Regions from separate parts of the Priestia megaterium genome, predicted to be linked through region 1. Evidence: predicted binding sites of a transcription regulator. Region 1 holds the regulator's gene; each other region holds the start of a gene.
The links. Region 1 encodes Rex, which represses fermentation and respiration genes when NADH is low (regulators of the CRP and FNR family bind a similar motif). Its sites were predicted from a motif close to TTGTGAAATATTTCACAA; they were not measured.
Positions count from the first base shown of each region.

Region 2: CEQ83_RS25545 (anion permease) is a predicted target of Rex. The motif match lies at 4,610-4,627, and genes of this name have one in related genera.
Region 3: nirB (nitrite reductase large subunit NirB) is a predicted target of Rex. The motif match lies at 4,596-4,613, and genes of this name have one in related genera.

Region 1 covers NZ_CP023317.1:209,172-217,606, forward strand. The annotation lists gene CEQ83_RS01205 (ABC-F family ATP-binding cassette domain-containing protein) at 1-780, opposite strand, end outside; gene CEQ83_RS01210 (redox-sensing transcriptional repressor Rex) at 1,239-1,877, shown strand; gene tatA (twin-arginine translocase TatA/TatE family subunit) at 1,931-2,116, shown strand; gene tatC (twin-arginine translocase subunit TatC) at 2,132-2,887, shown strand; gene CEQ83_RS01225 (YdiK family protein) at 2,914-3,141, opposite strand; gene CEQ83_RS01230 (CPBP family intramembrane glutamic endopeptidase) at 3,138-3,866, opposite strand; gene groES (co-chaperone GroES) at 4,166-4,450, shown strand; gene groL (chaperonin GroEL) at 4,518-6,149, shown strand; gene CEQ83_RS01245 (AAA family ATPase) at 6,308-7,258, shown strand; gene CEQ83_RS01250 (DUF58 domain-containing protein) at 7,269-8,435, shown strand, end outside.
Region 2 covers NZ_CP023317.1:4,983,367-4,991,801, reverse strand. The annotation lists gene CEQ83_RS25565 (sensor histidine kinase) at 1-1,136, opposite strand, end outside; gene CEQ83_RS25560 (response regulator transcription factor) at 1,133-1,816, opposite strand; gene CEQ83_RS25555 (PepSY domain-containing protein) at 2,045-3,082, shown strand; gene CEQ83_RS25550 (class I SAM-dependent rRNA methyltransferase) at 3,276-4,475, shown strand; gene CEQ83_RS25545 (anion permease) at 4,754-6,187, shown strand; gene CEQ83_RS25540 (alpha-amylase) at 6,216-7,667, opposite strand; partial or broken gene CEQ83_RS25535 (ATP-binding protein) at 7,906-8,106, shown strand; gene katA (catalase KatA) at 8,432-8,435, opposite strand, start outside.
Region 3 covers NZ_CP023317.1:1,159,924-1,168,358, forward strand. The annotation lists gene CEQ83_RS05840 (four-carbon acid sugar kinase family protein) at 1-338, shown strand, start outside; gene CEQ83_RS05845 (GntT/GntP/DsdX family permease) at 445-1,803, shown strand; gene CEQ83_RS05850 (competence protein ComK) at 1,943-2,422, shown strand; gene CEQ83_RS05855 (sigma-70 family RNA polymerase sigma factor) at 2,529-3,020, opposite strand; gene CEQ83_RS05860 (SGNH/GDSL hydrolase family protein) at 3,485-4,231, shown strand; gene nirB (nitrite reductase large subunit NirB) at 4,839-7,253, shown strand; gene nirD (nitrite reductase small subunit NirD) at 7,272-7,598, shown strand; gene cobA (uroporphyrinogen-III C-methyltransferase) at 7,670-8,435, shown strand, end outside.

The DNA.
Region 1 (8,435 bases):
TTCATAGCGCTCGGCTTTTTGTACGAGGTATTTAGAGTAGTTGCCCGTGTACTTCACCGTTGTTTTTTGTACGACTTCATACACTTGATTTACGACTTTATCAAGGAAGTAACGATCGTGTGAAACAATTAAAATAGCTCCTTCATACCCTTGCAGAAACTGTTCCAGCCATGCTAAAGTTTCAATATCTAAGTGGTTGGTAGGCTCATCGAGAATAAGCAAGTCTGGCTTTGTTAAAAGCAGTTTTGCAAGAGCCAAGCGCGTTTTTTGCCCACCGCTCAAGGAGGAAATAGGGGTGCTATAGTCAAAGTTTGAAAAACGGAAACCGTGAAGAATAGATCGTGTATCCGCTTCATATTGATAGCCGCCTAAATCTTTGAACGTTACTTGAAGCTGATCGTACTCTTTGGTTAGTTTTTCGTATTGAACTGAATCATTAAAAATATCTGGATCGCCCATCTTCGTTTCAAGCGTACGTAATTCTTTTTCCATCTTCTTTAACGGAGCAAAGACAGTCATCATTTCTTCCCATATGGAGAGTGTTGACTCAAGAACTGTATCTTGTCCCATATAATCAATGGAAACACCCTTAGGTTTAATAATTTCTCCGCTGTCATAGGAAAGCTGCTCAGCAATAATTTTTAATAAAGTTGATTTACCAGCACCGTTTCGTCCCACTAGGGCAATGCGGTCTTTTGATTGTACTTCTAACTTTATATTCGATAAAATGGGTTCTGCCCCATAGTATTTTGTAATACCGTTCAATTGTAGAATAATCATTTTTTCACCTCTAGTAGTATATCCATAGTGTATTTTAACATATTTTTAACTACAAGTTCTTCCTACAAGCGTTTGTAATTTGTAGAGGGACAAGGACAAATGATGAAGCGAATGTTTTGATTCATGAAATAAAATGATTTTACCTGCACATTTTATACAGGATACTATGTTAAAATAAGAGATAAGTGCATCTCTGAACTTATCTATGATGGATGTGAAAAATCCGTCATGACTAACAAACGGATCCTTTGAAGGGCTAATTGCTTCGTTCTACATACCGACTTTAAGGAGTGCTGAATAGACAAAAGCCGTCGAGGTGTGAAGCGGAGTATATATAAAACAAGAGAAAAGAGAGAGAATTGGAAGCGCTACCTCAAAGCGGTTGATGCTTTGTGAAAGGTAATGCAATATGACTTGAAAATGTTAGTAATGACATACATGAACTGAGGGGGTACAACGTGAACACTGAACAATTAAAAATACCACAAGCAACGGCTAAACGATTGCCGCTTTATTATCGTTTTTTGAAAAATTTGCATGCTTCTGGTAAACAGCGTGTGTCGTCAGCGGAGTTAAGTGAGGCAGTGAAAGTGGATTCTGCTACTATTCGTCGGGACTTTTCTTACTTTGGTGCATTAGGAAAAAAGGGATACGGCTACAATGTGAATTATTTACTTACATTTTTCCGTAAAACGTTAGACCAAGATGAAGTAACGAAAGTAGCACTGATTGGCGTAGGGAATCTAGGAACGGCCTTTCTAAATTATAATTTTATTAAAAATAATAACACCAAAATTGAGTGCGCTTTTGATGTGATAGAAGAAAAAGTGGGTACAAAAGTGGGCGACGTGCCGGTCTATCATCTTGACCAATTGGAAGATTATATGAGTGATGACATCTCAGTAGCGATTTTAACCGTTCCTGCTACTGTTGCTCAGCAAATTACTGATCGTTTAGTGAGTTGCGGAATTAAAGGAATTTTAAACTTTACTCCTGCACGCTTAAACGTACCGGATGAGATTCGACTCCATCATATTGATCTTGCTGTAGAATTACAGTCGCTCGTCTACTTTTTGAAAAATTATCCTGTTGAATAAGGCGGACTGTGTTACGATTTCCTTAAGTCTAAATTAATAAGGAGAGTGGGAATATGGGGATTGGAGCAGGCAGTTGGATTATTATTGCGATTGTAGCACTGCTTATTTTTGGACCGAAACGGTTACCGGAGCTAGGAAGATCAGTGGGCCAAACGCTTAGAGAGTTTAAGCATGCCGCTAGCGGTGCATCAGAAGATCGTGAAAAAGATAAACAGCGTCAAGTAGATGACAAAGAGTAAAAGGGTGATCATAGTATGACCGAACAAGAAATGTCAATATATGATCATATAGGAGAGCTGCGAAAACGCATTTTAATTGTTTTATTTTTCTTTGTGATTGCCACAATTGGCGGCTTTTTTATAGCGGATAAGGTTATTGTCTATTTACAGCATGCTGATGAGGCAAAGAATTTAACGATGAATGCATTTCGGTTAACAGATCCAGTTAAGATTTATATGCAATTTGCTGTTATTATCGGCTGTGTACTTGCAGCTCCTGTTGCACTGTATCAACTTTGGGCATTTATTAGTCCTGGTTTATATGAAAAAGAGCGTAAGGTAACGCTTGGATATATTCCTGTTTCCATTTTTCTCTTTATCGGCGGTGTCTCTTTTTCTTATTTTGTGTTGTTTCCATTTGTCGTCGATTTTATGACGCGCGTTTCTGATGAGCTGAATGTAAACCAAGTGATTGGCATTAATGAGTACTTTTCTTTTTTAATGCAGCTCACACTGCCTTTTGGCCTGTTGTTTCAGCTTCCTGTCGTCGTGATGTTTTTGACGCGTTTAGGAATTATAACGCCTATGTTTTTATCTCAAATTCGAAAATATGCCTATTTCGTACTGCTAGTTATTGCCGCACTTATTACACCACCGGAATTGCTCTCGCACATGATGGTGACAGTGCCGCTCTTAATTTTGTATGAAATCAGCATCATTATTTCCCGCATTTCGTATCGCAAAGTGTTAAAGGCAAGGGCAGAGCAAGAAAGAGAAGATGTTAGTATGTAAAAAAAACCACTGAAACAGTGGTTTTTTTATTTGGATGAATCATCTTGATTTTTATATTGCTGCTGCAATTTTTTAATTTTGTAGTGCAAGATAAAGATGCGAACCGCAAACCTGAAATCGAATGCGGCTACGAGTGCAAATAAGATTGTGGGGAAATTCCAGACGGTTTCCTGGGCATTTTGAATTGCCAAGTAGGTGAATAAAATCCCCATAATAATATAAATAAACCCTCGTGTTAAAGGGATATTCTTCATAAAAACATGCCTCCAAAAATGAACTGCATTTGTTCTGCTTGTTTTTGCATTTCTATAATTTTATCTGCAAAAATAGTTTGAGATAAAATAACGATTGTATTCATCAAAACATGAGCAATAATAGGTACAACAATTAGTCTCGTCCTTGCATAAAGGAATGCAAATACAAATCCCATAGCTGTATACACAAGTAAATGTTTAAAATCCCAGTGTACCGCAGCGAAAATAAGGGAACTAATAAATGCAGAGATAAAGAAATTGTATCGTTTGTGAAGAGAACCAAAAATAATCTTTCGGAAAATAATCTCTTCTAGTATTGGTCCAATAACAGACGTAACGACAATAAGGAACGGCGTTGCTTTAACAAGATTAACAATATTTTGTGTGTTTTCAGATACTTGGGTAATGCCAAGAGCGTGCTCAATCATACCTGCTACAGCTTGACCAGCCATAGCGAGAAACACCCCAAGGACTGACCAGACAACAGCAATCGTTTTTCCAGCATGTTCTATACGCATGGACATGTCACGGCGCAGCAGCAGTAAGACAATAAGTAAACCAAGGATAAAGCTAATGATAGTCCAATAAGTCAAAAGCATGACATTCGCTGTTCGAACTGGATAGTCATCAAACATTCCTGTTAATTTTAACAGCGGTATACCAACAACTCCTGAAAACTGCATAAGGATGTAGGTGAGGATAACATACCAATAACGTTTTTCCAATCTTCTATACTCCTTTAAAAGGTTTTTATGTATATATGTCGAAGAAGTACTGTAAAGTTAGTAATTTCTTCTTGCTCGTATTGTAACATACATATTATTGAACAGAGAAAAGAATGCTTTATTTCTCAAAATCGTCGAAATCTAAGACTATTATATGTAGTTGTCGTAAATTTTAAATTTTTTTTGTTTAATACTTGCAAAAAAAACCCACTTTGTTTTAATATAATAATTGTGTTAGCACTCGTTGAGGTTGAGTGCTAATAAAAATGCAAACATATTATTTGAGGAGGTTGTTTCACTTGTTAAAGCCATTAGGTGATCGCGTAGTGATTGAACTTGTAAAATCTGAGGAAAAAACAGCAAGCGGTATCGTGTTACCGGACAGTGCAAAAGAAAAACCACAAGAGGGTAAAATTGTTGCTGTTGGTACAGGCCGAGTATTAGAAAGCGGTGAGCGTGTAGCTTTAGAAGTAGCTGCGGGCGATCGTATCATCTTCTCAAAATATGCGGGTACTGAAGTGAAATACGAAGGTACTGAATACTTAATTTTACGCGAAAGCGATATTTTAGCTGTAATCGGCTAATTTTAACCACAAACTTATCATACGTAAAAAATAGATTATTAAGAACATCTTGAGGAGGTCAAGGAACATGGCAAAAGACATTAAATTTAGCGAAGAAGCACGTCGCGCAATGCTACGTGGTGTAGATACATTAGCAAATGCTGTAAAAGTAACGCTTGGACCAAAAGGTCGTAACGTTGTATTGGAAAAGAAATTCGGTTCACCGCTTATTACAAATGACGGTGTAACAATTGCAAAAGAAATCGAATTAGAAGACGCATTTGAAAATATGGGTGCTAAATTAGTAGCCGAAGTTGCTAGCAAAACAAACGACGTTGCTGGTGACGGTACAACTACTGCAACGGTTTTAGCGCAAGCAATGATCAGAGAAGGTCTTAAAAACGTAACGGCTGGTGCTAACCCAATGGGTATCCGTAAAGGTATGGAAAAAGCAGTAGCTGTAGCGGTTGAAGAACTAAAAGCAATCTCTAAACCAATTCAAGGTAAAGATTCAATTGCTCAAGTAGCGGCTATCTCAGCAGCTGACGAAGAAGTAGGTCAATTAATTGCTGAAGCAATGGAGCGCGTTGGTAACGACGGCGTTATCACACTTGAAGAATCAAAAGGTTTCACAACTGAATTAGAAGTGGTAGAAGGTATGCAGTTTGACCGTGGATATGCATCTCCTTACATGGTAACTGATTCAGATAAAATGGAAGCTGTATTAGATGATCCATACATCTTAATCACAGACAAAAAAATCGGTAACATTCAAGAAATCTTACCGGTATTAGAGCAAGTTGTTCAACAAGGCAAGCCTCTATTAATCATTGCTGAAGACGTAGAAGGTGAAGCTTTAGCAACATTAGTTGTGAACAAACTTCGCGGTACATTTACAGCTGTAGCTGTTAAAGCTCCTGGTTTCGGTGATCGTCGTAAAGCAATGCTACAAGACGTTGCGATCCTAACAGGCGGAGAAGTAATCACTGAAGAGCTTGGTCTTGACTTAAAAACAGCAGGCATCGATCAATTAGGTCGCGCTTCTAAAATTGTTGTAACAAAAGAAAATACAACAGTTGTAAACGGTGCAGGAAACGCAGAAGATATCCTAGCACGCGTAAACCAAATCAAAGCTCAGCTTGAAGAAACAACTTCAGAGTTTGACCGTGAAAAATTACAAGAGCGCTTAGCAAAACTTGCTGGTGGCGTAGCTGTAATCAAAGTTGGTGCGGCAACTGAAACTGAGTTAAAAGAACGTAAATTACGTATTGAAGATGCATTAAACTCTACGCGTGCTGCGGTTGAAGAAGGTATCGTAGCTGGTGGTGGTACTGCATTAGTAAATATCTATAATAAAGTAGCAAGCATCGAAGCTGACGGTGACACTGCTACAGGTATCAACATCGTATTACGTGCGATTGAAGAGCCTGTACGTCAAATCGCTCACAACGCTGGTTTAGAAGGATCAGTAATCGTTGAGCGTCTAAAAGGCGAAGCAGTTGGAACTGGATTTAACGCTGCGACTGGCGAGTGGGTAAATATGCTAGACACTGGTATCGTTGACCCAACAAAAGTAACGCGTTCAGCTCTTCAAAATGCTTCTTCTGTAGCGGCTATGTTCTTAACAACTGAAGCAGTTGTTGCTGACAAGCCAGAAGAAGGCGGAGCACCTGCAATGCCTGATATGGGCGGCATGGGTGGAATGGGCGGCATGATGTAATCAGTGCCCTACCTAAAAAAGCGACCAAGTACTCACTTGGTCGCTTTTTTGCGTGCGTTAATATTTTCAGATTTTTTTAAAATTTGTTAAGATAGTACTATGTTTATTGGAAAACTTATTAAACTCAAGGCTTAACTGAGTTTTAAGGGGGAGCTTTATTGATTCAGCTGGATCATATTAATAGTAAATTAAACCAAGTATTAGAAAACATCGATCAAATTGTGATTGGAAAACGTCACGTATCTACGTTGAGTTTGGTTGCTTTGCTTGCAGAGGGGCATATTTTACTTGAAGATGTGCCGGGTGTGGGGAAAACGATGCTCGTGAAGGCACTGGCCAAATCAATTGATGCAGAATTTAAACGAATTCAATTCACGCCTGATTTGCTGCCATCCGACGTAACAGGCGTTTCTATCTACAGTCCAAAAAACATGGAATTTCATTTTCGTCCAGGTCCTATCATGAGCCACATTGTACTCGCTGATGAGATTAACAGGACTTCTCCTAAAACACAATCGGCGCTTTTAGAAGCAATGGCTGAGCATCATGTAACAACCGATGGTATCACCCGGGAAATTCCGGCGCCTTTTTTTGTGATGGCTACTCAAAATCCTGTTGATTTTGATGGGACCTATCATTTGCCAGAAGCGCAGCTGGATCGTTTTTTATTCAAATTAAGCATGGGTTATCCTACGCAAGAAGAGGAGCTTCAAATTTTAAACGGCGTATCGACTCAAGTTAATCTTGAGGATGTCAAACCCGTCATGAGCATTCCGGAATTAGTACAGGCTCAAAAAACTGTAAGCAGTATTTATGTAGATGATGTGATCAAGCACTATATCATCGAAATCATTCGTAAAACGCGCTCTCATCCACATGTTTCGTTAGGTATCAGTCCTCGTGGAACGGTTTCCTTTATGAAGGCCGTTCAAGCATATGCTTTAGTGAAGGGAAGAGATTACTGTCTTCCTGATGATGTTCAAGAGCTTGCTTCGTATGTGTGTGAACATCGATTAACGCTAAGACCCGATACCCAGTACAGCGGCTTAACAGCGAGTGATGTGATGAAGCAAATTATGGCTGATACGAAAGTACCTGTTAAAAGGTAAGAGGTACTTTATGAAACAGTATATAAAAGTGATATGGAATAAATGTAGAGACTGGTTCGTTTTATTCTGCATCTTTACCGCTACGTTTTCTTACGCCATGTTTCAAGGAGGCTTTGTCAGCTGGTTTTTATTTTATAGCTTCTTACCTTTTGGATTATATGCGGTAGCCGTGTTGCTCTATCCGTTGAAGAAGTGGAATGTTGCTCGTGATGTGAAGCTACAGCCTCGATTCGCTGGAGATCATCTTTCTTATGACATTCACATTACACGCTCCTCGGCTTTTCCTGTTTATATGGCAGCGGTGAAAGAGGAGAGTAACCTTTTAGATCAAGAAGAAAGAACAATTTATCCGCTTTTTCAACGAAACGCTGTTATTCCATATGAAAGATCGTTTGTAGAAAGAGGAGAATATGAATTTTTTACGATTTCGATTGAAATGAGTGATTTATTAGGAATTGTAAAAAAGAAGGCATATTATCCGCTGCACCAGCGGTTTGTCGTGTATCCTCAAATCTATGAGATAGATATCCCGTTTCTTTTAGCAGGAATAGAAGAAGGAAAAAATGAAGTTTCTACGGGAAATCAATCTACTACGTTAGTGACAGGCATTAGAGAATATCAGCCGGGTGACCGATTAGGATCTATTGATTGGAAGGCGACGGCTCGTAAAGCTACGTTGATTTCTAAAGAGTTCGGTCATTATCATGAACGGAGTATGATTATCATTGCAGATGTTATGGGTCCTCTATACTTTGAAGAGCGAATGAGCTTTCTGGCATCCATGCTCATTCATGAAGAAACCAAGCGTAAAAAAGTCGATTTTCTTTTAGCTGGAGATGCCCTTTTTTCGCAGGAAACCTCTGAACAAAGGGAGGCTGATAACCTGTTGCATCACTTAGCACGTGCACAGCCTATTAGCAACCGAGCATTCGAAACAGAATTTCAGAATATTGCTATTCAAAAGCAGCATTCTTTTATGGTAATTGTCAGTCAGGTTACAGGGACTCTTATTGGCCAGATTCAATCCAAGCTGAGCCCTCATGCTAAGGCTTCACTCATTGTCGTTAAAAATGAAGGAGCGGGGCTTAGTGACGAAGAGACAGTTATTGTCAATGGCATACAATCTTCTGCTTTAACGATTGAAGTCGTTCATATTGATCTTCCTCTATCACTAAAG
Region 2 (8,435 bases), 250 kb from region 1:
ACAACTTGTTTAAATTGATCTTTGTTAATGTCTGATGGTAAACGGCTTGGAAAGTCGAATAAAACCTTTCTGTTCCCCGCCAATAGTATGAGTTGAGGTTTCATATCTAAAATCAACTCATCTACAAAACAGTATTCTTTTTGAAACGGTGGAAGTTGATCAAGCTGAGCAAGAAGCAGAAGATCCTGAATAAGTTTGTGCAGCCTTTTGGACTCTCCATACATGCTTTTTAATGCGTCGTTTAATTGTTCTGGATTACTGCTAGCCCCTCTTAATAAAACTTCTAAAAAGCCGTGAATAGATGTAAGCGGCGTTCGCAGTTCATGCGAAGCATCCGCAACAAAACGCCGCATTTGTTCTTTGGCCTCTGTTTCTGCTTTAAATGCTTTTTCAAGACGTTCAAGCATTTCATTAATAGAAAGAGAAAGGCGATCCATTTCGATTTGTCCTTGATTAACAGGCAAGCGGTCATGTAAGCTTCCGGCATTAATATGCTCTACTTTTTTAGTAGTAGTAAACAAAGGGACTAACGTCTGTTTTAAAACAGAAGAAAAAACAAAAAAAGCAATGGTCATTGCGGTAAGTGAAAGCATTAAAAAGATGAGCATTTGTCTGATTAAGAGGTCTCTTAATGATTCTGTGGGAGTATTAATTTGAATAACTCCCTGTATTTCTCCATCAAAGATAATGGGTTTTAAAACAATGACTTGCTCTTGATGACCATCCATTTTTTTTATGAGGCTCGTCGTGTTGTCCGGCTGGTTGCTGTTTTTCATTACTTGTTTGTATGCAGATGCAGAAAGCTTAGGGAAGTAAGAATGATGTGGATCCTTAGCCAGCCGTAAAAAGGTGCTTTTTTGATTGATAAAGGTAATATTAACGCCCGGGAAATAAACCATTGGTCTTGATGATTGTTTTACGTTCTGGCTTGTTTCAATATCGTGCTTCCAGACATCATCGGGAATCAAGTGAATTTGGTCTTCGATGCTTCTAATTTTATTTGTATAAATAAATTGCTTCATAAATACGTATTGAAAAACGCCTATCAGCATCAGTAAACTCAAAATAACGAGTAAACTTCTAGATAAAAGCTGAAGGCGAAGAGAGTTCAAATGAAAGAAACGTTTGTGCTTCATGAAATATCAATCCGGTACCCTACACCGCGAAGCGTTCGAATAACGGTTCGGCTATGGTCCTGTAATTTTTCTCTCAGTGATCGAATGTATACTTCAACAATGTTTTCTTCTCCTCCAAAATCATATCCCCACACTCGATCTAAAATGGTGGATTTACTTAGTACGAGACCGTGATTAATAACTAAGAATTTTAAGAGTGCATATTCAGTAGGGGATAAATCAAGTATGTGATTAAGGTATTTAATTTCTTTGCGGCGGTCATCAATTTTAAATGGACCGATGGATACTTCGTCTAATAAGTTGGGAAATTGATTGCGGATTCTAGCTTGAATGCGCGCAAGAAGTTCTTCAAAACTGAAGGGTTTGACCATATAATCATCTGCTCCAATAGTCAGCCCCTTTACTCGATCGTCCACTTGATCTTTTGCTGTTAGCATGATGACAGCTATATTCCCCATTTTCTTTAACAAGCGGCATACTTCAAATCCATCCATTCCCGGAAGCATAACATCTACAATAGCGATATGAGGCTTGAATTCTTTGGCTATATTAATGCCTTCCATTCCGTCTTGGGCAGCTTTGATATCAAATCCTTCATTCGTTAACCCTAAAGATAAAAACTGTAAAATAGTTGGTTCGTCATCTATAAGTAAGACTTTAATTCCTTTTAGTTGATCCATCATGGTGAAAACTCCTTTGCTCCTCTACTTTCTATTATGCTTTTTTATCTGAAACAGCCCTGAATAATAGCTGAAAGCAAGCTGAAAAATAGTAGCTATTCTTATATCTTCAGCTAACTTTAAGCTTCTATTCGTCTTATTCTCAGAAATCTTTTGCATAATGAACGGCGTACTAGATAAAACGCCATAGACGGAAAGTCTAATGGTGAAAGAGGAGGAAATGTAAAGATGATTAAATGGGTAAAAGTATTGTCTACATCTGCTTTAGGAGCTGCAGTTGCATTTAGCTCTATTACAACGAGTCACGCTGCAGAAATGCAGACAGCGAAAGCAGAGACAACTGAACATGTGAGTATCTCGCAAGCTCAAGCAAATGGTATTGCTCTGCAAGATTGTAAAGGGACGGTCACATCTACGGAATTTAAGCAGGAATCAAGTGTGTATGTGATTACAATTGTAACGAATAACCTTGAGCAAAGAATCGTAGAAGTAAGCGCAAGCACTGGAAAAGTAGTGAAGAAGCAAGAAGTGAAGTTATGGACACAAAATCAAGTGAAAGAATCCATTTCTAAGCAGTATACAGGAGCGATTCAATCTATTACATTTAACAAAGAAATGCATGAATATACGTTAACTGTAGTAGATGGCAAAGTAGAATATACGCTAACCGTGGATGGTCTAACGGGGAAAGTCATTCATGAGAATAAAAAAGAGCCGCAGCTAATATCAGAGCAAAAAATAAAAGAAACAATTGTTAAACAATATAGTGGTTACGTATATAGTCTAGAGTTTAAAGAATCCGCTAGTCAGTATGTCGCAGTGATTCTTAAAGATAGCACTCAATATACGGTAACGTTAGATGCTTTAACAGGAAAAGTAGTTAATACTTCTCAGCAAGAAGTGAAGCTATTAACGAGACAAGATGCAAAAGATTTTGCATTGGCTACATATGCAGGTAAGGTGAGAATGGTAGAATATGATCAAAACGCAGCGATTTTCACAGTAAAAATAATCAAAGATAATACGGAATACACCATTACAATCGATGCGGTTTCGGGTGAAATCACACATGTAAAACATGATAAGCTTCAGCCGTTAACGGAGACCGCTGTAAAAGTTCTTGCTTTAAAACATCAAGAAGGAAAAGTAGAGCATATTGAGCTTATAACAGAAAACTCAATAACTGTATACGTGGTGACTTTAGTGAGCGGAAGCAAGCAGCAGACGCTTAAGTTCGATGCATATACTGGACAAGAGTGCTCATAATTTTTTATCTTAAAACATAAAACATACATTTCATTTTTCATTCATATCAAGCAGAGGGTGCTTCAAGGCATCCTCTGCTTTTCTATTTTGTAACTGGAAACATTACCGTTTATCTATGTTAAGATAAATGTAGATTATTCTCGTAAAATGGATAAAACTAGAATGAACTAAATTAAATAGATAGGGTGTACACATGAGAAAAGAAGTACAAGTTATAGCCAAAGAAGCTTTTATTAAAAAAGTGAATAAAGGTTATCCACTCATTGAAAAAGATGCGCTTGTTGATGGTCATAAACTGCAAGAAGAAGGCGTTATTATTAACTTAGTCACTCCAAAGAATCAATTCTTAGCCAAAGGCTATTATGGAAAACAAAACAAAGGCTACGGATGGATTCTGACGAAGAAGAAAAGTGAACAAATTGACGCGGCGTTTTTTGTGCGAAAAATTCAGCGAGCTATTACCTCTCGTCACGATTTTTATGCGTCTGAAGATACAACTGCTTTTCGTGTATTTAATAGTGAAGGTGACGGAATTGGCGGCTTAATCATTGATTATTATGACGGATATTACGTCACGAGCTGGTATAGTGAAGGAATTTATCAATTTAAAGAATACGTTATTGAAGCTTTAAAATCTGCGCCTAACTTTAAAGGGCTGTACCAGAAAAAACGTTTCAACGTAAAAGGGCAGTATATTGAAGAAGATGATTTTGTCACAGGAAATAAAGGTGAATTCCCTTTAATTGTAAAAGAAAATGGTATTCGTTTTGCCGTTTATTTAAATGACGGAGCGATGGTTGGGGTCTTTTTAGATCAGCGAGACGTCCGTAAAACGATTCGAGATAAATATGCAAAAGGAAAGACCGTTTTAAACATGTTTTCGTATACAGGCGCATTTTCAGTGGCGGCCGCTCTTGGAGGAGCTACGAAAACAACAAGTGTCGACTTGGCCAATCGCAGCTTGGCAAAAACAATTGAGCAATTTAGTGTAAATGGAATTGATCACGAAGCACAGGACATTATTGTGGAAGATGTTTTTAAGTATTTTAAATATGCGGTTAAGAAGAATATGACGTTCGATCTTGTGGTGCTAGATCCGCCGAGCTTTGCTAAATCGAAAAAGCATACGTTCAGCGCGGCAAAAGACTACAAAGATTTATTAAAAGAAGCCATTGCTCTTACAAAGCCAAATGGTGTCATTGTAGCTTCGACGAATGCAAGTAATTTTGATATGAAAAGATTTCATTCGTTTATTGAAAAAGCTTTTAATGAAAAAGGGGAACGTTACAAAATGATGGAGCAGTTCTCTCTTCCAGCTGATTTTAAAACAATAAAAGAATTTAAGTCAGGTGATTATCTCAAAGTCGTGTTTATTCAAAAAGTAAATCGTTAAATGCAAGGCTGCATGATGAACTCATGCAGCTTATTTATTTTGATGAAATAACGCTTACAAGCTATTTTGAAGGGAATAAAATGAAGGTGAAAGATAAAAATTGTCAATATGTATGATAAAATAATAAAGGAATTATGCTCAACACTTCACAAATTTACAATATCATCCTTATGAAACGTATTTTTACAATTATTTTATTTTAAATGGGACAAGTATTGGGTACGAAGGGGAAAGAGCATACTACTATTATTATTTAAAAACATGAAAGGAGAAAGATTATGGCTGAAACAACTAAAAAGCCTGCCGGCGAAGTGAAGTTTATTCCTTTATTAATTTGTCTGGCAATCGGACTTGTTTTATGGTTTATTACACCTCCGTCCGGACTTGATGTGAAGGCTTGGCACTTATTCGCTATTTTTGTGGCTACTATCGTAGGTCTTATCATTAAACCATTGCCATTAGGCAGTGTAGCTATTTTATCTTTAACCATTATTGTATTAACTAATACATTAACACTTGAACAATCGCTCAGCGGTTTTCAAAATACGACGATTTGGTTGATCGTTATTGCATTCTTTATTTCTAGAGGTTTTATTAAGACTGGTCTAGGAACAAGGGTTGCCTATATCTTTGTTCGTTTGTTCGGTAAAAAGACGTTGGGACTATCGTATTCTCTTATCGTAAGTGATTTACTTTTATCACCTGCAATGCCGTCTAATACAGCACGAGCTGGAGGAATTATTCTTCCAATCATTCGTTCTTTATCTGAAACATACGGATCGAGAACTGGAGACGGTACGGAGCGCAGAGTCGGTGCTTTCTTAACAAAAGTATCGTTTCAAGGAGATATGATTACATCGGCTATGTTCGTAACGGCAATGGCGGCCAATCCTCTTGCTGTTAAAATGACGGAACAAATTACAGGAAAGACTATTTCATGGGTTGGATGGGCAGCGGCTGCAATCGTACCTGGAATTATTAGTTTAATTGTTATTCCGCTCGTTATTTATAAGCTGTATCCGCCAGAATTAAAAGAAACGCCGGAAGCATCTGAAATTGCAGCAAAAAAACTAAATGAAATGGGTCCGCTAAAGAAAGAAGAATGGTACATGATTGGCGTATTTTTACTTCTTCTTGTGCTGTGGATTTTTGGCGCTAATTTAAATATTAATGCAACAACAACTGCTTTTATTGGTCTATGTGCGCTGCTTTTAACGCAAGTGTTAAGCTGGTCGGACATCAAAAAAGAACAGGGAGCATGGGATACATTAGTCTGGTTTGCTGTTTTGGTTATGATGGCAACTTTCTTAAATGATCTAGGCATGATTCCTTGGTTCAGTGATCTGATGAAAGGCACTGTTAGTCATATGTCTTGGATGACGGCGTTGATTGTACTAGCTATTGCATATTTTTATTCTCACTACTTTTTTGCGAGTAACACGGCTCACGTCAGCGCTATGTACGCAGCATTTTTATCTGTCATCGTGGCCGCTGGTGCGCCTCCGTTACTGTCAGCATTAATTTTAGCGTTCTTTAGCAATTTATTTGGCTGTTTAACTCACTACGGCAGTGGACCGGCACCGGTGTTCTTCGGTAGTGGATATGTAACGCAGCAAAAATGGTGGTCGCTCGGCTTTTTAATTTCAATTATTCATATTATCATTTGGATTGGAATTGGCGGCTTGTGGTGGAAACTGCTAGGTCTATGGTAAAAAAACAGTGGCGCAGGCCACTGTTTTTTTATGCTTCAGCCCAAACGGATACAGAGCCGCCATTTACAGGGAAGTGTCCGTAGCCGTCTTCTTCGATCACAACTTGGTCTTCTCGGTTCTTTGTGAAGTCGATCCACGTTTGTCCGCTTCGGTGTTCGCCGACGAACATTCTCTTTTCGCCGTCTTCGCCGTTTGACATCACCACAGCGCATCCAGACTTCTCAAATTCCTCTACACCATGCCTTACCCATCCAATGGTATTCGGGTGATCAAAATAATCGTCTTGCTGTCCGTATGCTTTGTCATAGCGTACGTGCAAGAGAGCAGAAATATCTTTTTCTTTTCCCTCAATTGGATGCTCTCCGCCTATCCCAAAATAGTCTCCGTAAAATACACAAGGATAGCCGTCTTCACGAAGTAAAATTAGAGCGTAAGCACTTTGTTTGAACCAATCTTCTACCCAAGATTCTAAAGATTCATTTGGCTGAGAGTCATGGTTATCTACAAATGTGACAACATTCAACGGATGAGTCTTAACCAATGTATCATCAAAAATTGTGGTTAAATCAAAATCTCTTCCTTGCTGAGAGGCTTCATGCAGTTTGTAATGCAGCGATACGTCAAACAAATCAATTTGATAATCAATAACGTCTAAAAATTCCTGACAGGCTGTTAATTCTGGATTCCAAAACTCTCCTACAAAATAAAATGGCTTTTCTTGAGAAGAGGACAATTCGTGAGCAAACTCTTTAATAAAATCATGGTTAATATGTTTAATGGCGTCTAATCGGTAACCGTCGCACTGCAGGGTGTCTGCTAACCATTTTCCCCATTTGATCATTTCTTCTCGAACTTCAGGGTGATCGTAATCAATATTCGCAAACATTAAATAATCGTAGTTGCCAAACTCTTGATCAACATTTTCGTTCCAGCTTTTGTTTTCCCCGGCAATACGAAACACACCTTCTTTTCCGTTTTTATCATCGTAATCAGTGCCATTAAAATGATTAAAGTTCCATTTGAAAGAAGAATATTGATCGCCGCGCCCTTCAAATGTAAACTTTGTCCACCCTTCAATTTCAAAGGGTTCAGAAATCTCTTCTGTTCGGTTCATGGGGTCTACTTCAATGACGTGGAAGGTTTCTTTTTCATCCGCTGCAGCTTTATGATTCATCACAATATCAACATAGACATTAATTCCGTGATTATGACAGGCATCAATTGCTTCATGGAGCTCTTGCTTGGTTCCATACTTTGTACGAACGGTTCCTTTTTGATCAAACTCGCCAAGATCATATAAGTCGTAAACGCCGTAGCCATTATCCTCTGATGAAACACCTTTTGTAACCGGGGGAATCCACACGGAATCAATTCCTTGTTCTTTTAGTTGAGGAGCGAGCTCTTTGAGGCGTTTCCAATGCTCGCCATCAGCTGGCACATGCCATTCGAAAAATTGCATAATTGTATGATTCCGTTCCAAGTTAAATCATCCTCCTTTTAAATAAAAAGATATAATCGCTCACGGATAGTTCTTTAGAATCAAATGAGGAATTGATTATATTTTTTCTTTTAACGTTCCTGTTATCCCTATTCCTTAAACCTTTTTCAATATATGTCGCTTAAGAAAATCTTAAAATTTTCTCTTCTTTTTTCTTAAAAAATGCAGTTTACAATAAAACCCATAGACGAAATGACCCATGACATACTTTTGAAAGGAGACTGAGAAAGCAATGGACGAATATGTAGTTTTAGTTGTAAACAATGAGCTGTTTGAACGATTTAAAAGAGGGGACGCCTCAAGACAAACCGATGGCTCTGGACTTGGTTTAGCTATTGCTAAGTCAATTATTGATTTGCACGGAGGAGAATTGAATATTGAAATTGACGGAGATTTATTTAAAGTAACGATTACTCTTTAATGTGAGTGAATATAAACAGCATATCTAGTAAAAAAGAGAAGCAACCTCATTATGCTGGTTGCTTCTCTTTTTTTAGCGTTCGTAATTTTATTCCGCAACCGCAAAGTGTACTGTGCTTTAGTACTTTTATTTCTCTATGACACTGATTACATCTTATTTCTTGTCCAATCATTTCTTCATCCCTTCCTCTTTTTACAAGAATTTAAATAAGTATCCATAAAATATGGATACTTATTTAGTGATAAAATGTTAAACTAATTGAGAATAAACGAAAATCTAAAATGAGAAAAACACCTTTATTTTCTCATTAGGAAAACTGATATCTTTAT
Region 3 (8,435 bases), 950 kb from region 1:
TGTATACAAGACGCGAGCGCTTAGATCTTGGCGAAGGCAAAAAAGAAGAAGAGCTTAAATTATCGGTAAAAATTTCAGATGCGGTTACAAGCATTGTTCGACGCTTAAACGTTCGTCCAAACTTTATCGTCGCAAAAGGCGGCATTACCTCAAGTGATATTGGGGTAAACGGGTTGTCTGTAAAGCGTGCGACGGTAGCTGGACAAATCAAGCCCGGCATTCCGGTATGGGTAACGGGAGAGGAAAGCAAGTTTCCAGGCATTGCATACATCATTTTCCCTGGGAATGTTGGAGCCAAAACAACGCTTCGTGAAACGGTTGAATTACTAAGTAAATAGAAAGAAGTGAACGTACGATGTGCGTTCACTTTAGAAATTGTTTGAAAGCGTATACATTATTTGGATGTACGTACATGAAAAATGGTCACATTAAGGGGATGAACATATGAATTCAGTATTCGGATTAAGTCATGAAGCAAGTCTTTTGCTGTATGCGATTGTATCGATCGTTGGACTTATCTTTTTAATTGCTAAGTTTAAAACAAATCCGTTCGTAGCGCTAATTGTCGCGGCTTTGTTTATGGGTCTTATTTCAGGAATGAAGCTGCCTGATATCGTAACGGCTTTCCAAGAAGGAGTAGCGAGCGTCTTAGGATTTATCGCGATTGTTCTTGGTCTTGGAACGATGTTAGGTAAAATGATGGCAGAGTCAGGCGGAGCCGAGCGTATTGCCCGCACGTTAATTAAAGTATTCGGTGAAAAGAACGTACACTGGGCAATGATGGTTGTAGCCGTTATTTGCGGTATCCCAGTCTTTTTCCAAGTAGGGGTTGTATTATTAATTCCACTTGTGTTTGTAATTGCCAAGCATACGGGTACGTCACTTATTAAAATTGGTTTATCATTAATTGCCGGTTTAGCCGTTGTTCACAGTTTAGTACCTCCACATCCGGCAGCGATGCTAGCGGTAGATATCTTTAAAGCAGATTTAGGTAAAACGATTTTGTATTCATTAGTTGTGGCATTCCCAGCTGCAGCAGTGGCAGGTCCTATTTACGGATCGTTCATTTCACGCCGTGTTCACGTAGAGCCAACGGGTGAAATTATGGAGCAGTTCACAGAGTCGAAGCATAAAGATCTTCCTGGTTTCGGCATTACGTTATTCACGATTTTACTACCGGTACTATTAATGCTTTTAGCAACAATCACTGGGTTTGTTTATCCAGAAACAAGTACGATTCGCTATGTAACAAACTTTATCGGAAGTCCAATCGTAGCGCTGTTAATTTCGCTAGTGTTTGCTTTTTATTCGTTCGGTTTTGCAAGAGGATACAACAAAGACGATTTATTAAAATTCACAAACGAATGTCTTGGACCCGTTGCTTCGATCATTTTAATCATCGGTGCAGGCGGCGGTTTTAACAAAATTTTAACAGCAAGCGGTGTAGGTGACGCGATTGCAGGATTTGCTCAAGATGCACATCTTTCTCCTATCGTGTTAGCATTTGTGATTGCCGGGTTAATTCGTGCAGCAGTTGGTTCAGCAACAGTAGCCATGACCACAGCAGCAGGTATTGTCGCACCAATTGCAGCAACGATGCCAAACGTAAGCCCAGAGCTATTGGTGCTAGCAACAGGCGCAGGTTCTGTAATGCTATCGCACGTAAATGATTCTGGCTTCTGGTTAATCAAAGAATTCTTCAACATGTCAGTGGCCCAAACGTTAAAAACGTGGACAGTGATGGAAACGATTCTATCATTTGCAGCGTTTGCAATGGTTCTTATTTTAGACATTTTTATTTAAAAGAAAAGCGCTGGCTTCAGCGCTTTTTTCTTTGGATTTGAAATATATTCAAAATATTTCAAATAATGAGAAAAAAAGACTAGATTTTTCCCGTTTCGATAGTATAGAATAGTTATAAAGTAGCAAAGGGGGTAGATGTATGACAAATGATGAAAAGTATCAAATTGGTTTGACGACAAAAGCATTAATTCCAGTGAATGATCCTGTGCACCGAACGAAGGTGCTAGATGAAGCAGGAGAATACATGCTAAGCAAGACCTGTAAGCAATTATTAGAAGAAGCGTGCATTCGAGAATTAAGTACGTTTAACGGCTCTATTGCCGCCGTTCGAAAAATGTTTCCGTACAAACAGCTTACGCCGCTTGTTATTAATCGTTCACAAGCCATCATTGCGTTTCCGACATCTTCGCCAAATGACTATGGCTGCGCCTGGATTTTTGCCTCTCATGTTCATACTTCACACACGCTTGCTACAGTTGATCCAACCTCCATGCTAATTCACTTCAAAGATGGAACGTTCATTCCAGTTAAGCTTTCTTATTATAGTTTAGAAAAAAAGCTGGCCAGAGCGGCTGTTATTCGTAATTACTGTTTAGAAAGTCCGATTTTTTTAGCGTAGTTCGTTCGATTTATCAAACGAACTTGTCCTACATATGAACAATCGGTTGCATGGGACTACACATATGTAAAAAAGGAGGAAGCTTAAAATAAGCTTCCTCCTTTTCTTATTCCTGAAGAAGTGAGGCTTTTAGCTTTTTGCGAGCGGCTTTTCCCCAGTTTTTAACGGCTCCCGTGGAAACTCCGTATTTGTAGGCAATATCTTTATACGAGTAGCCTTCTAGCAGATGTTCCAGTACATAGATTTTTTCTCTTCCCGTTAAGTGTTCGATATGCTGCTTAATAATTTCACTTTCTAGCGGAACGGGAAGAGCGTGATCTTCGTTTAGTGAAAGCAGGTTCTGCTCAGCCGGTGTTTCACGTTCTTCGTATAAAATGGTGCCTTTTAAATGAGAAAGAATCGTACCCCGCACGGTTGTGTAGGCATAAGCGGAAAAAGAGCCTTTGCTTTCATCGAATTTTTGATACGCTCTCCATAAACCAATTAACGCAATTTGATAATATTCGTCGTAGTCTTTGTAAATATGAAATTTTTTAATCATCGACACAATTAATGGATGAAAAGATGAAGCGATTTGATCAAACGAGCTTTTTTGCATGTAGCATTCCTTTTTCAAAAACGCGTTTTTGCTGTATTCCGCCGGTATCTCTACTGTACAAGGGGAAGATGACATGTGCGAATGAGCGTACATTATGTTTTCTTTTTAAGAAACGTGACGTAATTTCCCCGGAAACTTCACGTTTCGCTAGGAAATATGCGAAGTATACGTGTATTTGTAGAGATTTTACGTACGAAAGGTCCCCCATTCCAAATTCTACTAATCTATACTATTTATATATCGATGTAGCAACTCTACCATCACGGAAGAGCGGTGATGGTAGAGTTGCTAGACCTAAGCGGCAGTCACCCTCCCTTGCGGGTTTGCGCCTGCCGCATAGGTGAACCTTTTTGGGCAAATTCAGTGTAGTATTTTTGTGTTTGTCTCTTTGTTTATTCTATTGAATGTAAGTTGGGTGGGCAGAATATAGTTGGTTTTTAAAAAGTGGGTAAAGGGGAGATTGAATGAAGGCGATGGTTGGGGTAAATGTGGCGGCGGCTGTTTTGTGCGGGGCGGTGATGTATGCGGGGACGCAGCACTGGCAGGAGCAAACGGAAGCGCAGGCAAGTGAAGTAAAAACTGCTGTTGTACATAAAGAAAAACAGTTTTCTGATGTATCTGCTTATACAAAAAATCTTCCAGACTTTATCACAAAGCAAATCCAGTCATCTATCGTAAATAAAAAGCCTCTGACTCTTGTAATTGCCACGTCCGCAAAGGAAACAGGGTGGCCACAGCAGTTAAAAAAAGAGCTAGCAGCTACATATGGACGTGATGTATTTACGGTCAAAACACTTTCATATGGTAACGGGACAACCGATGAGCTTTTATCCTCACATATTGCCGATCAAATTGATCAACTTCAGCCAAACATTATTCTGTTTGAAGCACCTCTTAAAAATGATTATCAGCACCTTACGCTAGATGAGACGCTTGAAAATACAGACAAGCTAATTCATCAGCTCAAAGACTTGAAAAAGACCCTTATGATTCAGCCTTCACAGCCATATATTTCACAAACCGAGTCCTATGAAGAAGGGGTAGAAGCGATCAGGGGAGTCTCTGAAGCAAACTGGGTATATTATATGAATCACTCGCTCATTTGGCCGTTTCATTTAGGCGAGTATATCAATAAAGACAGCGGTAATTTAACGAAAAAAGGAAATGAAGTGTGGGGAGAATATGTTGTGAATTGGTTTACAGGAGAATAAAAAACAAGCCCTCTTTCAAAAGAAAGAGGGCTTGTTTTTTATAGTTTTATAAGATTATGACTTTTCCTCGTTTTATAGTAGTAGCTTTTTGTATCTCTACACTTATAAAGCTTAAAGCCAAAGATTTCTAAAGGAGTCCAAAGTTTTTTAATGTTTACGAGTGGCATGTTAATTCTCTGTTCTGTTCTTTATAAAGGTCTATATATTCATTATAAAGAATAAAAGAGTGATAGTAAATACTATAAAGAACGGTTTGTTTAAAAAATTCTTTATAAAGAATTTTTAGGATTTTTATTTTTGACTTGTCAACATATAGGAGTGATTTTTATCATAGCTCAGGTTATTTATTCTTGCTAAATTAATGTTGTGAAAAACATCACAAAATAAAATGCAAAGGCTGATCCAAATTAAAACGTAATTAGACCACTTATTTTTTTTGCTTGCTGTTAAAGCAATGGAATCGCATACATACCATAACTGTGTTAGATAACCTAACACATAAGTTGAACAATTCAGAAAATTCATATATCTTAAATATATCTTTAAAGATGCATAGAAAATATATCTTTGAAACAAGCAGGTATAGACGCCAGGGGAGGAATGGAAGATGCAAAAAAAGAAACTCGTATTGATTGGAAATGGAATGGCTGGAGTTCGAGCGATTGAAGAAGTATTGAAGGTTTCAAACGAAGCGTTTGAAATTACGATTTTCGGAAGCGAGCCGCATCCGAACTATAATCGTATTTTACTGTCAAAAGTGCTGCAAGGAGATACGAATGTTGAAGATATTACGCTAAACGATTGGAACTGGTATCAAGAAAACAATATTACATTATATACGGGCGAAACAGTTACTAGTATTGATTCAGTAAAAAAAGAAGTAGCGACGAACAGCGGCAGAGTAGAATCATATGATGAATTAATTTTAGCAACGGGCTCTCTTCCTTTTATTCTTCCGATTCCAGGGTCTGATAAAAAAGGAGTTACGGCTTTTCGAGATATAAAAGACACGGATGAAATGCTGCAGGCTTCTCAGCAGTATAAAAAAGCAGCGGTCATTGGAGGCGGACTGCTTGGATTAGAAGCGGCGCGCGGTCTGTTAAATCTAGGGATGGATGTATCTGTGATTCATTTAGCTCCGTATTTAATGGAACGTCAGCTCGATCCAACAGCGGGCAAATTGCTTCAAAACGAATTAGAAAAACAAGGCATGAAATTTTTGCTTGAAAAACAAACGGCGGAAATCGTCGGCGATGAGCGAGTTGAAGGATTATCTTTTAAAGACGGGACGTTTTTAGAAGCTGATTTGGTCGTGATGGCCGTTGGAATTAAGCCAAACGTTCAGCTTGCAAAAGAAGCGGGACTTAATGTAAACCGAGGAATTGTTGTGAATGACTATATGCAAACGGATATTCCAAACATCTACGCGGTTGGAGAATGTGCAGAGCATAGAGGAATGGTATACGGACTGGTGGCACCTTTGTATGAACAAGGAAAAGCATTAGCAAAAGCGATTTGCGGGGCAGAAAAAGTGCCTTATGAAGGGTCAGTTTTATCCACGCAGCTAAAAGTATCAGGTGTTGAAGTGTTTTCGGCAGGGGATTTCACGGAAGATGAAGAGAAAAAAGCGATCAAAGTGTTCGATGAACAAGACGGCATTTATAAAAAGCTTGTTTTGCGAGGCAATCAAATCGTAGGAGCCGTTCTTTTTGGAGACAGCAGCGACGGAAATCGACTGTTTTCAATGATTCAAAAGCAAGAAGATGTATCCGATGTAGCAAAAGTGTCAATTTTACAGCCTTCTGGCGGTAGCGCGGGTGAAAGCTTAGTAGCAAGCATGAGCGCCGATGATATTATTTGCGGCTGTAACGGCGTAACAAAAGGTACGATTGTGGAAGCTATCCAAAAACAAGGATGCTCATCGGTTGATGAAATCAAAGCTTGTACAAGTGCCTCTCGTTCTTGCGGAGGATGTAAACCGCTTGTAGCGGAAGTGCTTCAGGATACGCTTGGCGCTGACTTTGACGCTACGGCTCAAAAAGAAGCGATTTGCGGCTGTACGACTCTGTCACGAGATGAAGTTGTCGAAGAAATTAAAGCAAAAGGCCTTTCGCATACGCGTGAAGTTATGAATGTACTCGGCTGGAACAATGAAGAAGGCTGTTCGAAATGCCGCCCGGCGCTGAATTATTATTTAGGTATGGTGAATCCGACCGGATACGTTGATGAACGCGAATCACGATTTGTGAATGAACGCATGCACGCGAATATTCAAAAAGACGGCACGTACTCTGTTGTTCCTCGCATGTACGGAGGCGTCACCAACGCAGAAGATTTACGAAAAATTGCAGATGTTGTTGATAAATATGAAATTCCGCTCGTAAAAGTGACGGGTGGTCAGCGTCTTGATTTGTTTGGTGTCAAAAAAGAAGATTTGCCTAGCGTATGGGAAGAGTTAGATATGCCTTCTGGCTACGCGTACGGTAAGTCGCTGCGAACGGTGAAAACATGCGTCGGCGAACAGTTTTGCCGTTTTGGCACGCAGGATTCAATGGGCGTTGGAATTGCGCTTGAGAAAAAATTTGAAGGACTATGGACGCCTCATAAAGTGAAAATGGCTGTATCTGCTTGTCCAAGAAGCTGTGCTGAGTCAGGTATTAAAGATATTGGCTTTATTGGAATTGACGGCGGCTGGGAAATTTACGTGGGCGGAAATGGAGGTACACATCTTCGCGGCGGAGATCTGTTGTATAAAGTAAAAACAGACGAAGAATTGATGGACATTACAGGAGCTTATTTGCAGTATTACCGAGAAACGGCTAATTACTTAGAGCGTACGTCTGCATGGATTGAGCGCATGGGACTTTCGCACATTCAGTCAGTGCTTGATGACGCTGAGACGAGAAGAGAGCTGAATATGCGTATGGACGAAGCGTTATCTACGTACCGTGATCCTTGGAAAGAAATCGTCGAAAGCAAAAAGACGAAAAAAGAGCTGTTCGAAACAGTTGTCACATCATAAAGCTGGGGGGAAATAAAAATGGTGAATAAAAACATTACAAAAGTATGCGTAGGATCGATTCATGATTTTCCAGTAAGCCTGGGTAAAACAGTGAAAGCAAACGGAAAAGAAATTGCGGTGTTTAAGCTATCAAGCGGAAAAATCCGGGCAATTGAAAATCGCTGTCCGCATAAAGGCGGGGTGCTAAGTGAAGGAATCGTGAGCGGCGACTCGGTGTTTTGTCCGATGCACGACTGGAAAATTTGCTTGCATGACGGTAACGTACAAGAGCCTGATAGCGGATGTGTAGACACGTACGAAGCGTCTGTTGAAGGAGATTTGCTGTATCTTTTAATTGAAGAATAAGTACCGTGGCGCGTTGACTTTCAACGCGCCACAAAAATTCAAGGGGACACACTAAAAGGAGCGAAGCAAAAATGAGAACAGGAAAAGTGTACATTGTAGGAGCCGGACCAGGAGATCCAGATTTGCTAACGATAAAAGCAGCCAAATGTTTAGAAAAAGCAGACGTTATTTTATATGACCGATTAGTGAACCCTGTTCTTCTTCAGTATGCAAAAGAAGGAACGGAACTCGTCTACTGCGGGAAAAAGCCTGGTGATCACTGCGTTTCTCAAGAGGACATTCATGATTTACTTGTATTCTACGCAAGAAAAGGAAGCACCGTCGTGCGGTTAAAAGGCGGAGATCCGTTTATTTTCGGAAGAGGCGGGGAAGAAGCAGAAGTGCTCGTTCAGAATGGAATTCCATTTGAAGTCGTTCCGGGTATTACAGCAGGCATCGCGGCACCGGCCTATGCTGGAATTCCTGTGACCCATCGTGAGCTGAGCCGTTCGTTTGCCGTTGTGACGGGACACTGCTTGAGCGGCAAGCCGGAAAGTATTCGCTGGGAGCATTTAGCAAAAGGAGTTGATACGCTTGCGATTTATATGGGCGTTAAAAACTTGCCTTATATTTGCCGTCAGCTTTTAGAAGCGGGGAAAAGCGCAGATACGCCGGTTGCTCTTATTGAACAAGGCACGTCTGTTTATCAGCGCACGGTTACAGGCACTCTTGGTACAATCGTAGATACGGCTGCTGAACAGCAAGTGAGTAATCCCGCGATGATTGTGATTGGTGAAGTGGTGAAGCAAGCTTCTGCTCTTTCTTGGTTTTTGGAAAAAACAGAAGAAAAAGTATGCG